Regions from separate parts of the Cobetia sp. PDI-23MA genome, predicted to be linked through region 3. Evidence: predicted binding sites of a transcription regulator. Region 3 holds the regulator's gene; each other region holds the start of a gene.
What was found. The regulator LexA, encoded in region 3, represses DNA repair genes until DNA is damaged. The targets are predictions, from matches to a motif close to TACTGTNTANNTANACAGTA.
Positions count from the first base shown of each region.

Region 1 (3,274 bases), 560 kb from region 3:
CGCCGCTCGGCAGTCCCAGCATCACGCCCAGCAAGGGTGCCATCAGCGCCAACGGCAGGCCGGTCAGCAACCAGTGGCCTACCACCTTGGCCAGTACCAGCAACGGCAATGGCTGCGGCGTCAGCAGCAGTTGCTCGAGACTGCCGTCCTCCAGATCCTGTCGAAACAGACCATCCAGTGACAGCAGCGTCGCCAGCAACGCCGCCACCCACAACAGGCCCGGCGCCAGCGTCGCCAGCAGCGCCTTGTCCGGGGAGATGCCCAACGGAAACAGCGTGATCACCAGGGCGAAGAACACCAGCGGATTGATCAGCTCACTGCGTCGGCGCAGCGCCTGACGCAGGTCGCGCGCGAGGGTCGCCTTGAAGGCCCCGGCCAGCGAACCGGTGGGCGGGGCCTCGGGCAATGCCGTCAGTAGCTCATGGTTCATGCCGAGGCGCCTTGTGTCGAGGCTGTGTCTTTCCCGCCCACACCCTGCTCTGAACCCTGCTCTAGCCCCTGCTCGGCCTTCACCCCTTCCTTAGCGCCCAGGCACAAGCGGCGCAAGCGCGAGGCCTGCGAGAAGCGATGATGAGTCGTCATCACCACACCGCCCCCACGCTGGGCGTGAGCCAGCAGCAATGCTTCCAGCGCCTGAACGCCGTCGCGATCGATGGCGGTGAAGGGCTCATCGAGCACCCACAGCCGGCGTGGCGTCAGATACAGCCGCGCCAGCGCGATACGTCGCTGCTGACCGGCGGAAAGCTGCTGGGCAGGCACATCCTCGAAACCGGCCAGCCCTACGGCATCCAGCGCCGCCCAGGCGATCTCGCTGCAGGCCTCTGACTTCACCTGCGGCTGACCGCCAAGCGCCTGATACCAGGCAAGGTTTTCCAAGGCGGTCAGGGTGCCCTTGATGCCGGGCTGGTGACCCAGATAGAGCAGTGAACCCAGAAAGTCGTCACGCACCCGCGAGGAAGGCTGGCCGCGCCAGAGCACCTCGCCCTCGTAGTCATGGAACTGACCGGACAGAATCTTGAGCAGGGTCGTCTTGCCACTGCCATTGGGGCCCTCGACCTGCAGGATCTCTCCCGCATGCAGCGAAAGATCCAGCCCCTCGAACAGCCAGCGCTCATCACGCTCACAGCCGAGCGCCACGACCGCCAACAGAGGCGGCGCGCTACTGACTTCATCGCTGGCAGGCTGGCTGGGCATCCCGGATTCTCGCGGCTGAGCCGTCGCGGAGTGCGACATCAAAGGCAGACCCAAGGGTCACTGCGAGCCATTCTACGAGCTGAGGTCGACACTGACCACCGAGCAGCCGATCGCCTGGTCTCGCAGCCCCACCATGACGGGCAGTCAAGCACTCGAGAAATATATCAGCGACATGTGGTGCACATTCATACGACACACTTTCGCTGGAGTGGCGCCGGTCGATCCGCTGACCTCTTGCCACTTCGCGAGAGCTTGCTATGATGCAGGCACTGTATACAAAAACAGTATCCATACAGTACCTTCATCACACGCCTGCCGAGTGCAGGCACAGACTGATCGGGTCGGCTCAACGCGTTGTCAGCATGTTCGCGGAGCCTAGCAGGCGACAGATGAACTCAGCCTGACGACCCTCCACGCTGCATCGCAGGCCGACGCACCTTCCGCGCCGACCGCACGGCATCAGGGGATTGCTCATGTCACGTCTTCACGCTCCGCACTACCTTCAGCGTCTTCACAACCTGCCGCTCAATGACCAGGCCTGGCAGGAAATCACCGCCAGCGACATGATGGATATCCCGCTGCTCGGCAACATCACCGCCGGTATGCCCATCGAAGCCATCGCCGACTGCGGTACGGTTGCCGTGCCGACGCGCATGGTGCGCCGCAATACCTACGCCCTGCGCGTGCGCGGCCATTCGATGATCAACTGCAACATCCATGATGGCGACATCATCATCATCGAACGCAGCGAAAGCGCCGAGAACGGCGAGACTGCCGTGGTGATGATCAACCAGCAGGAAGTGACGCTGAAGAAACTGTATATCGAGAAGACCGGCGTGCGCCTGCAACCGGCCAACGACAGCATGGCCCCCATCTATCTCAAGAATGCCGATATCGAAGTGCTGGGCATGGTAATGGGCGTGGTGCGCGGCAACGCCGTCACTCACTGAGAGCGACGCTTTGATAAGATGGTGCCATGACCTATCAGATACCGGCACTGGCGCCCGAGGCGCACCATGAACACAGCATCGAGATCGAGAAGAGCCGCTTCATCGCCTGGCTGGCCCATGCCCCGACGCCAGACGGCATGACGCGGCTGCTGGCGCAGGCGCATCTCGCCCATCCCAACGCGCGCCACCACTGCACGGCGTTCATCGCCGGGGCACCCGATGAGCAGAATGCCATCGGCTTCTCCGATGATGGCGAGCCGGGCGGCACTGCTGGCAGGCCGATGTATCAGGTGCTCGAAGGCAGTGGCGTCGGCCAGGTGGCCTGCGTGGTGATTCGCTACTTCGGCGGCATCAAGCTGGGCACCGGCGGCCTGGCGCGGGCATACAGCCGCGCGGTGCTCGAGGCGCTTGAGCACCTGCCCACCACGACCTTCACGCCGCGCACGCCCAGGCGCCTGAAGGTCGGCTTCGCCCATGAAGCCGATGTTCGCCACTGGTTGAATGGCTACGATGTGCCAGTGGATGCCAGCGACTATGGTGCTGATGGCGTAGTGTTGACGGCGGGCTGGCCGCAAGGTAGCGCCCAGCCGCCGCTGGAAGAACTGCATGCGCGTCTCAAGGGAGCGCTGGAAGTGCTCGACTCCCGCGACTGACCTGCACCAGCGACTGACCGGCGCCAGCGATTCCCTTTGGCTGTGCACAAACACGAACGCCATCACCGCCCGGACAAGGGGCGGCGATGGCGTTCGTGTTTTCACTTCTCTCAGCGGAACTGCAGAGCTTGCACCTGATTGGCGATGGCAGCCTTGGCCTCGGCCAGTGAGGCGGCCCTGGACTCATCGCCCATGTTGAGGCCTTCGGCATACACGAAGTGCTGATCCGTGATCCCCATCAGCCCGAGCATGGATTTCAGGTGCGGTGTCTGGGAATCCATTTCAGTGCCCGCATATATCCCGCCACGTGCTGCCAATACCAGTGCCTGCTTGCCTTCCAGCAGACCTACCGGCCCCTTCTCGGTGTAACGGAAGCTCTCGCCGGCACGCAGCACTCGATCGAACCACGCCTTCATCTGTGTTGGCAGGCCCAGATTGTAGAGCGGTGCCGCTACGACCAGCAGATCGGCCGCTTTC
Region 1 is NZ_CM183352.1:387,820-391,093, reverse strand. Features, by position in the region: gene ccmB (heme exporter protein CcmB) at 1-430, opposite strand, end outside; gene ccmA (cytochrome c biogenesis heme-transporting ATPase CcmA) at 427-1,194, opposite strand; gene AC5WNJ_RS01805 (LexA family protein) at 1,668-2,144, shown strand; gene AC5WNJ_RS01800 (IMPACT family protein) at 2,171-2,797, shown strand; gene AC5WNJ_RS01795 (FMN-dependent NADH-azoreductase) at 2,908-3,274, opposite strand, start outside.
Region 1: a site for LexA is predicted at 1,462-1,481, ahead of AC5WNJ_RS01805 (LexA family protein). Genes of this name have one in related genera too.

Region 2 (3,274 bases), 990 kb from region 3:
CCTGCGTATCCCGCTGGAACTGGTGGATGTCGATGACCTGATGAGCGGCGTGGACTTCAAGGTCTTCTCCGGACCGGCCAAGGACGACAAGGGCCGTGTCGCCGCGCTGCGTGTGCCGGGCGGTGCCAGCCTGTCACGCAAGGAAATCGACGCCTACACCAAGTTCGTCGGCATCTACGGTGCCAAGGGCCTGGCATGGATCAAGGTCAACGAACGTGCCAAGGGGATCGAGGGGCTGCAGTCGCCGATCGTCAAGTTCATGGAAGACGTCGTGGATGACGTGCTGGACCGCTGTGGCGCCGTCGATGGCGACATCGTGTTCTTCGGTGCTGACAAGGCCGACATCGTGGCCGAGGCCATCGGTGCGCTGCGCGTCAAGCTGGGTGAAGACCTCAACCTCTACACCCGCGAGTGGGCACCGCTGTGGGTCGTCGACTTCCCGATGTTCGAGGCCGATGCCAATGGCCGTCTGAGCGCGCTGCACCACCCGTTCACTGCGCCGTCCTGCACGCCGGAAGAGCTCAAGACCAACCCGGAAGCGGCACTGTCTCGCGCCTACGACATGGTCATCAACGGCACCGAGCTGGGTGGCGGCTCCATCCGTATCCACGAACAGGCCATGCAGCGTACCGTGTTCGAAGTACTGGGCATCGGTGAAGAAGAAGCGGAAGAGAAGTTCGGCTTCCTGCTTGATGCCCTGAAGTTCGGCGCGCCGCCCCATGGTGGTCTGGCCTTCGGTCTCGACCGCCTGGTGATGCTGATGACCGGCGCCAAGACCATTCGTGAAGTGATTGCCTTCCCGAAAACCCAGAGCGCCGGCTGCATGATGACCGACGCTCCGGGTGTGGTCAGCGGTGAGCAGCTCAAGGAGCTGAACATCCGTCTGCGTCAGAAGGTCAAGGTCGAGGGCGAAAGCGGTCAGGCCTGATTCAGCGGCGCATGACCGAGAGAGTGACTGGTGGGGCCGTCAGGACTGATTCGATCAGACCCGGGCGGTCCCGCGGTGGCAGGTTTGCCCCTGTGGCCTGATAAACTAGGGGGCGAGCAAGCCTGACAAGGCGGTGCGAGACTGTTTGCTGGCGTTCACGTCAGGCAATGACAGTGTCGCACCGCCTTTTTTGTGGCATGGTGGCTGGTTATATACACAGTAAGAGCGATGGCGTGATGACGACAGCGAAAACGCAAGGTGTGAGAGACGAGGCAGCGGCATGATCATTCTTGGCATCGACCCGGGCTCACGTCTGACCGGGTATGGGGTACTGGATGTCTCTGCGGCTCAGCCTCGCTATGTGGACAGTGGCTGCATCCGCATGTCACAGGTCAGCCTGGATCAGCGCCTGGCGCAGATCTATGCCGGTATCAGCGAGGTTATCGCCCTGCATCGCCCCGCGGAATTCGCCATCGAGCAGGTCTTCATGTCCAAGAACGCCGATTCGGCGCTCAAGCTGGGCCAGGCGCGCGGAGCTGCCATCGTGTGTGCAGCCAACCACGGCTTGCCGGTATTCGAGTACGGGCCGCGTCAGATCAAGCAGGCCGTGACCGGTACCGGTGCCGCGGAGAAGTCTCAGGTGCAGCATATGGTCACGCATACGCTCAAGCTTTCCGCCACGCCACAGGCCGATGCCGCCGATGCGCTGGCCATCGCCTTGACGCATTGTTTCGCGCGTCGACGACTGACGCCCGGCAATGACCAGCTGGAAGCCTTGGGGCTGGGGAATACCAGTCGACGCAAGGGAACCCGCGTGCGACGTAGCAGCAGCTGGCGAGACTTCGAGCCTGACGCCTGACATGCCGCTGAGCGACAAATGCGGTATTGTGCTCAATTAATATCGATTTTTCAGTCACTTGTAGAGTGTCTGCCGAGCCTGGCAGCAGCCGATTGCGTGATGCGCCAAGCCGCGCGGCATCAGGCTTCGGGTCCTCACCCAAGGTATGACTGTCAGAAAGATGCGACAAATTCGTCGTGACACTGGGACATGCCGCCTGCGCTTCATCTTTGGTAGGCTTGCCCGCATTGTAACAATCCGTGCAGAGAATCGGGTCTGCGAGCAGCACGATCCCACCGAACACGTTCTCTGCCGAGCAAGGACAGCCGCAACATGATTGGACGCCTGACCGGGACATTGCTGGAAAAACAACCGCCGCAGCTGGTGCTTGACGTACAGGGTGTCGGTTATGAATTGGAAGCTTCGATGAACACCCTGTTGGGCTTGCCGGCCGTGGGTGAACATTGCCAGCTTTACACCCACCTGGTGGTGCGCGAAGACGCGCAGTTGCTGTATGGCTTCGGCAAGGAGCCCGAGCGTCGTTTGTTCCGTGAATTGATCAAGATCTCCGGTGTCGGTCCGCGACTGGCGCTGGCGATTCTGTCAGGAATGGAGCAGTCCGATTTCATTCGCTGTGTTCACGACGAAGATAGCCGAGCGCTGACACGACTGCCGGGCGTCGGCAAGAAGACGGCGGATCGACTGATCATCGAGATGCGCGATCGCCTCAAGCATTGGACGCTGCCGGCGGATGATGGGCTGGATGAAATGGCGCGTGCCTCCCAGCCGCAACCGCCGGTCACCCATCCTCTGGCGGATGCCGAAGCCGCGCTGGTGTCTCTGGGCTACAAGCCTGTCGAGGCGGCCAAGATGCTCTCCGGGCTCGAGACCGGCGCCTCCACGGAAGCGCTCATCAAGGCGGCACTGGCGCGCAAGATGGCCAGCTGAGGCGCCGCCGGAGCAGCAAACATGCGCCCTATAGTTTCCGTGAAGGAAACGGCGCATCGTGATTGGATTTATTGACTAGGGATTGGCAGGTTACTGGGGTAGAAAGTGCGCGCTTGAACGCAGATGCGCTAGATCGTTGCACCGCCCTGGCCAACCTTGCCACCTGCCACTGACGCATGTTCATGGCCCATCATCTGCGTCATGTGCGTGACCTGCGTCATCAGGAGTTGAGCAAGCATCATGATGGAGTCGGACCGACTGATCTCCGCGGCGACGCATGATCCGGAAGAGCGGATCGATCGCGCCAACCGGCCACGAACGCTGAGTGACTACATCGGACAGCCCATCGTCCGCGAGCAGATGGAAATCTTCATCAGTGCCGCACGAGGACGAGGCGACAGTCTGGATCACACCCTGGTCTTCGGCCCACCCGGTCTCGGCAAGACGACGCTGGCGCACATCATCGCCAGCGAGATGAGTGTCGATATCAAGTCGACCTCCGGGCCGGTGCTGGAACGGGCAGGGGATCTGGCAGCGATGCTGACCAACCTGCAGGAAGG
Region 2 is NZ_CM183352.1:1,938,702-1,941,975, forward strand. Features, by position in the region: gene aspS (aspartate--tRNA ligase) at 1-928, shown strand, start outside; gene ruvC (crossover junction endodeoxyribonuclease RuvC) at 1,209-1,787, shown strand; gene ruvA (Holliday junction branch migration protein RuvA) at 2,100-2,714, shown strand; gene ruvB (Holliday junction branch migration DNA helicase RuvB) at 2,955-3,274, shown strand, end outside.
Region 2: a site for LexA is predicted at 1,131-1,150, ahead of ruvC (crossover junction endodeoxyribonuclease RuvC). Genes of this name have one in related genera too.

Region 3 (3,274 bases):
GCCGTCCACGATAGACGGCGCCACGCGGGTTGCCTGCCCCGATGGCGGCACGAATCACATGCCAGCCGCTTGGCGTGCAACCGCTGCCATCGAGCTCGCCGATACCGTTGAGGCCGCTGGAGATCGCGCAGGCGTATACCAGCGCGTCAGGGGCAGCCACGGAGGGCGGCGCATCACGACTGCCACTCGGCGCGTCATTGCGTATCTCAAGGCTCTGGCGCGCGAGATCCACTGCTACCCAGCAGGCCATCAGCTGGCCGCCTGGGTGACCGCCTCACCATCCCCGAGTGAGGCCGGCAACGGCGCTGCCATCGCCGCTACCACCACCGGACGCATGTGCTGGATCAGCTCACGCACCGTGGTGTGATGGCCGTACTCGGCCTCCTCGATATCCCGCAGTGCATCCAGGCCCGAGAAGGTGAAGATCACGCTGCCGAGCATGAAGTGCAGGCGCCAGAAGCGCTCGTTGTCCGGCAGATCAGGCGTCGCCAGCTTCAAAAGCTCGGCGAAGCGACTGAAGACCGTGCCGTAGTGCTCGCGAATATAGCGCCGCATGTGGCCCTGACCCTGGGTGTAGGCAAGCCCGAGCAGGCGCATGAAGGTACGCAGGCTGTTGCGCTCGGCCGGCACCTCCAGCACGGTACGCGCCATCACCTCCAGCAGGACCTCCAGCGGCACCTGACGCCCGGCGTATTGCTTCTCGACACTGTCGAGTGCCGCGTGGAAACGCTCACTGAACGGATCGAGATAGCGCGCGAAGACCGCCTGGATCAGCGATTTCTTGGAGCCGAAGTGGTAGTTCACCGCCGCCAGATTGACCTTGGCCTTGCTGGTGATGTTGCGCAGTGAGGTCTCGGCGAAACCACGCTCGGCGAACAGCACCTCGGCAGTATCGAGGATGCGGGTAACGGTATCGGTCTGGGCCATGGGCGGAACCCTTGTCAGGTAGAAGAGGACTGGAGTCGTAGGTCACGACGCAAGCGCCGCGCGGCGACTCTCTCATGAGGTGGTGCAGGTTCACCGGAAGGCCACGTACGATATCGGCTCGTTTGATCACGACACACGTGAGTACGACACAAGTGAGTACGACACATCCGAACACTGCCATCGGCGAACATCCGTTTGAAACACTTTGATTCTAGCGCGCCATGCCATGACTGACAATTCTCTCGCGTTTCAAACGCCAGAGGTTTAGCTGAGCCTGATATTCCTTCAATGCAGACCGTGCCGATTCAAGGACTCGTCGTGCTCGGTGACAGCCCCCCCCCCCGCAGGGCCACACCGGATTGACCTCGCGACAGCTTGCCTTGGATATCGACAAGCCAAGTCGGCAGACGGCGATATCTCGACGACTACCTGCCCTTTGAGGCCTCCACACAAGCCAGGATGCCTTGCATGACTGCCATGACTGGATACAATGACAGTTGTATGGATGCACACCCCGTGCCGTCAGCTCAAGATGCCGCCCAGGCCAAAGGCAATGCCATGACCCAGCCGCTTACTCCGCGCCAGCAGGATGTCTTCGACTTCATCATCAAGACCATCAAGTCCTCTGGCTACCCGCCGACGCGGGCCGAAATCGCCCAGGCGCTGGGCTTCCGCTCGCCGAATGCCGCCGAGGAGCATCTGCGTGCCCTCAAGCGCAAGGGCGCCATCGAGATGGTGCCGGGCACCTCACGCGGCATTCGCGTGCCGTCGCTGGCTGAAGTCGACGACAGCGCCAACGATGGTCTGCCGGTGATCGGGGAAGTGGCCGCCGGCAGCCCGATTCTTGCCAGCGAGCATATCGACCGTCACTGCCCGCTGCCGAGCGACTACTTCTCGCCGGCTGCCGACTACCTGCTGCGTGTGCGCGGCGTGTCGATGAAGGATGTGGGAATTCTGGAAGGCGACCTGCTGGCCGTGCATCGCACCACCAGCGTGCGTGACGGACAGATCGTGGTGGCACGCCTGGGAGATGAAGTCACCGTCAAGCGCTTCCGCCGTGACGGGCACTACGTGTGGCTGGAAGCCGAGAACGAGGACTTCTCGCCGATCAAGGTCGATCTGCGCACGGACAGCCTGGAGATCGAGGGTCTCGGGGTAGGCGTCATCCGCGATGGTGGCCTGCACTGAGGCCTTGACCAGCTGCGCCTTGAGCAACCTAGCGTTGCCCAGCAGCACTTTTCCATCAGGGCTTTTCTCGCAGAGCTTTTCTCGCAGAGCCCTGAGCAACGGAAAAGCCGCACGCATCGCACAAAAAAACCCGCCTCAAGGCGGGTTTTTTTGTGCGTGAAGCACGAGCGATGAATCAGTGCACGATGCCTTCTGACTGCTCATCCTCGTCTTCTTCCCCATCCCAGAGTCGAGTCCGGGTGATGGCGTGGTCGATCATCTCACGCGCGACCTCGAAACGATTGTCACGCAGCAGATCAGCGGCCTCGTCCGAAATGCGAATGCTGAGCAGCGGCTCACCTTCGCTTTCCGCGGCGCGCAGAATCACTTCACCATCTTCCATTTGCACAATTTCAAGTACGGCGGGATCGGACACGTCATTCCTCCTGCACGGCATCTCGCGAGATACCGGCGTCGTTGTAATCGTCAGCGCGACGGCTGGCAAGCCCGTCACCGCGTTGCCATCAGCGACGCAGAAAAAAGTACGACCACAGCCAGAGCCATGGTCGTACCGGAGAATGCAGGGCTTGCCACAATGCAATCAGTCTAGCACCCGTGAAGGCGAAACGTCACCCGATTGCCATGCGCCAGTCACCACCAGCGTGCAGCACCAGATCAACGCCTTGACCTACCACTCGACACTCGACTCGCGCAGCTGCGGCAGCAGCGCCTTGAATGCCGTGATGGCGGCGCTGAGACGCTCGGCCAGCGAGGCGCTCGAGGCTGCCGCGATGATCAGACCATCACCCCGCGAACGCGATTCCTCGCGGCGAGCGACGCCACCCTCTTCATGCAGACGGGTCACATCCGCGATCAGCTCAGACAACCAGCTGTCAGGACGCTCAAGCAGGCTGCGCAGCTGCTCGACCTCGGCAATGGGCGTCGGTGGTGTGGCCAGGCGCTCGCGCCAGCTACCCTCTGGCCAGCGCGCCGTCACGGCACACTCTTCCAGCAATGACGCCAGCGCCAGCTCCAGCAGGGCGAGCGCGCCCTCTTCACCGGCCATGCGACGCGCCACGGCATGCTCATCGTCGCCAGAGACCGCTGATTGGGCCAGCAGCAACTCGGCCTGATACAGCAGCTGATTGGTACGGGCACGCTGGCTCATCAGCTCTTGGCT
Region 3 is NZ_CM183352.1:952,043-955,316, reverse strand. Features, by position in the region: gene AC5WNJ_RS04120 (L,D-transpeptidase family protein) at 1-250, opposite strand, end outside; gene AC5WNJ_RS04115 (TetR/AcrR family transcriptional regulator) at 250-927, opposite strand; gene lexA (transcriptional repressor LexA) at 1,486-2,115, shown strand; gene AC5WNJ_RS04105 (hypothetical protein) at 2,291-2,530, opposite strand; gene AC5WNJ_RS04100 (DUF6586 family protein) at 2,783-3,262, opposite strand; gene topA (type I DNA topoisomerase) at 3,262-3,274, opposite strand, start outside.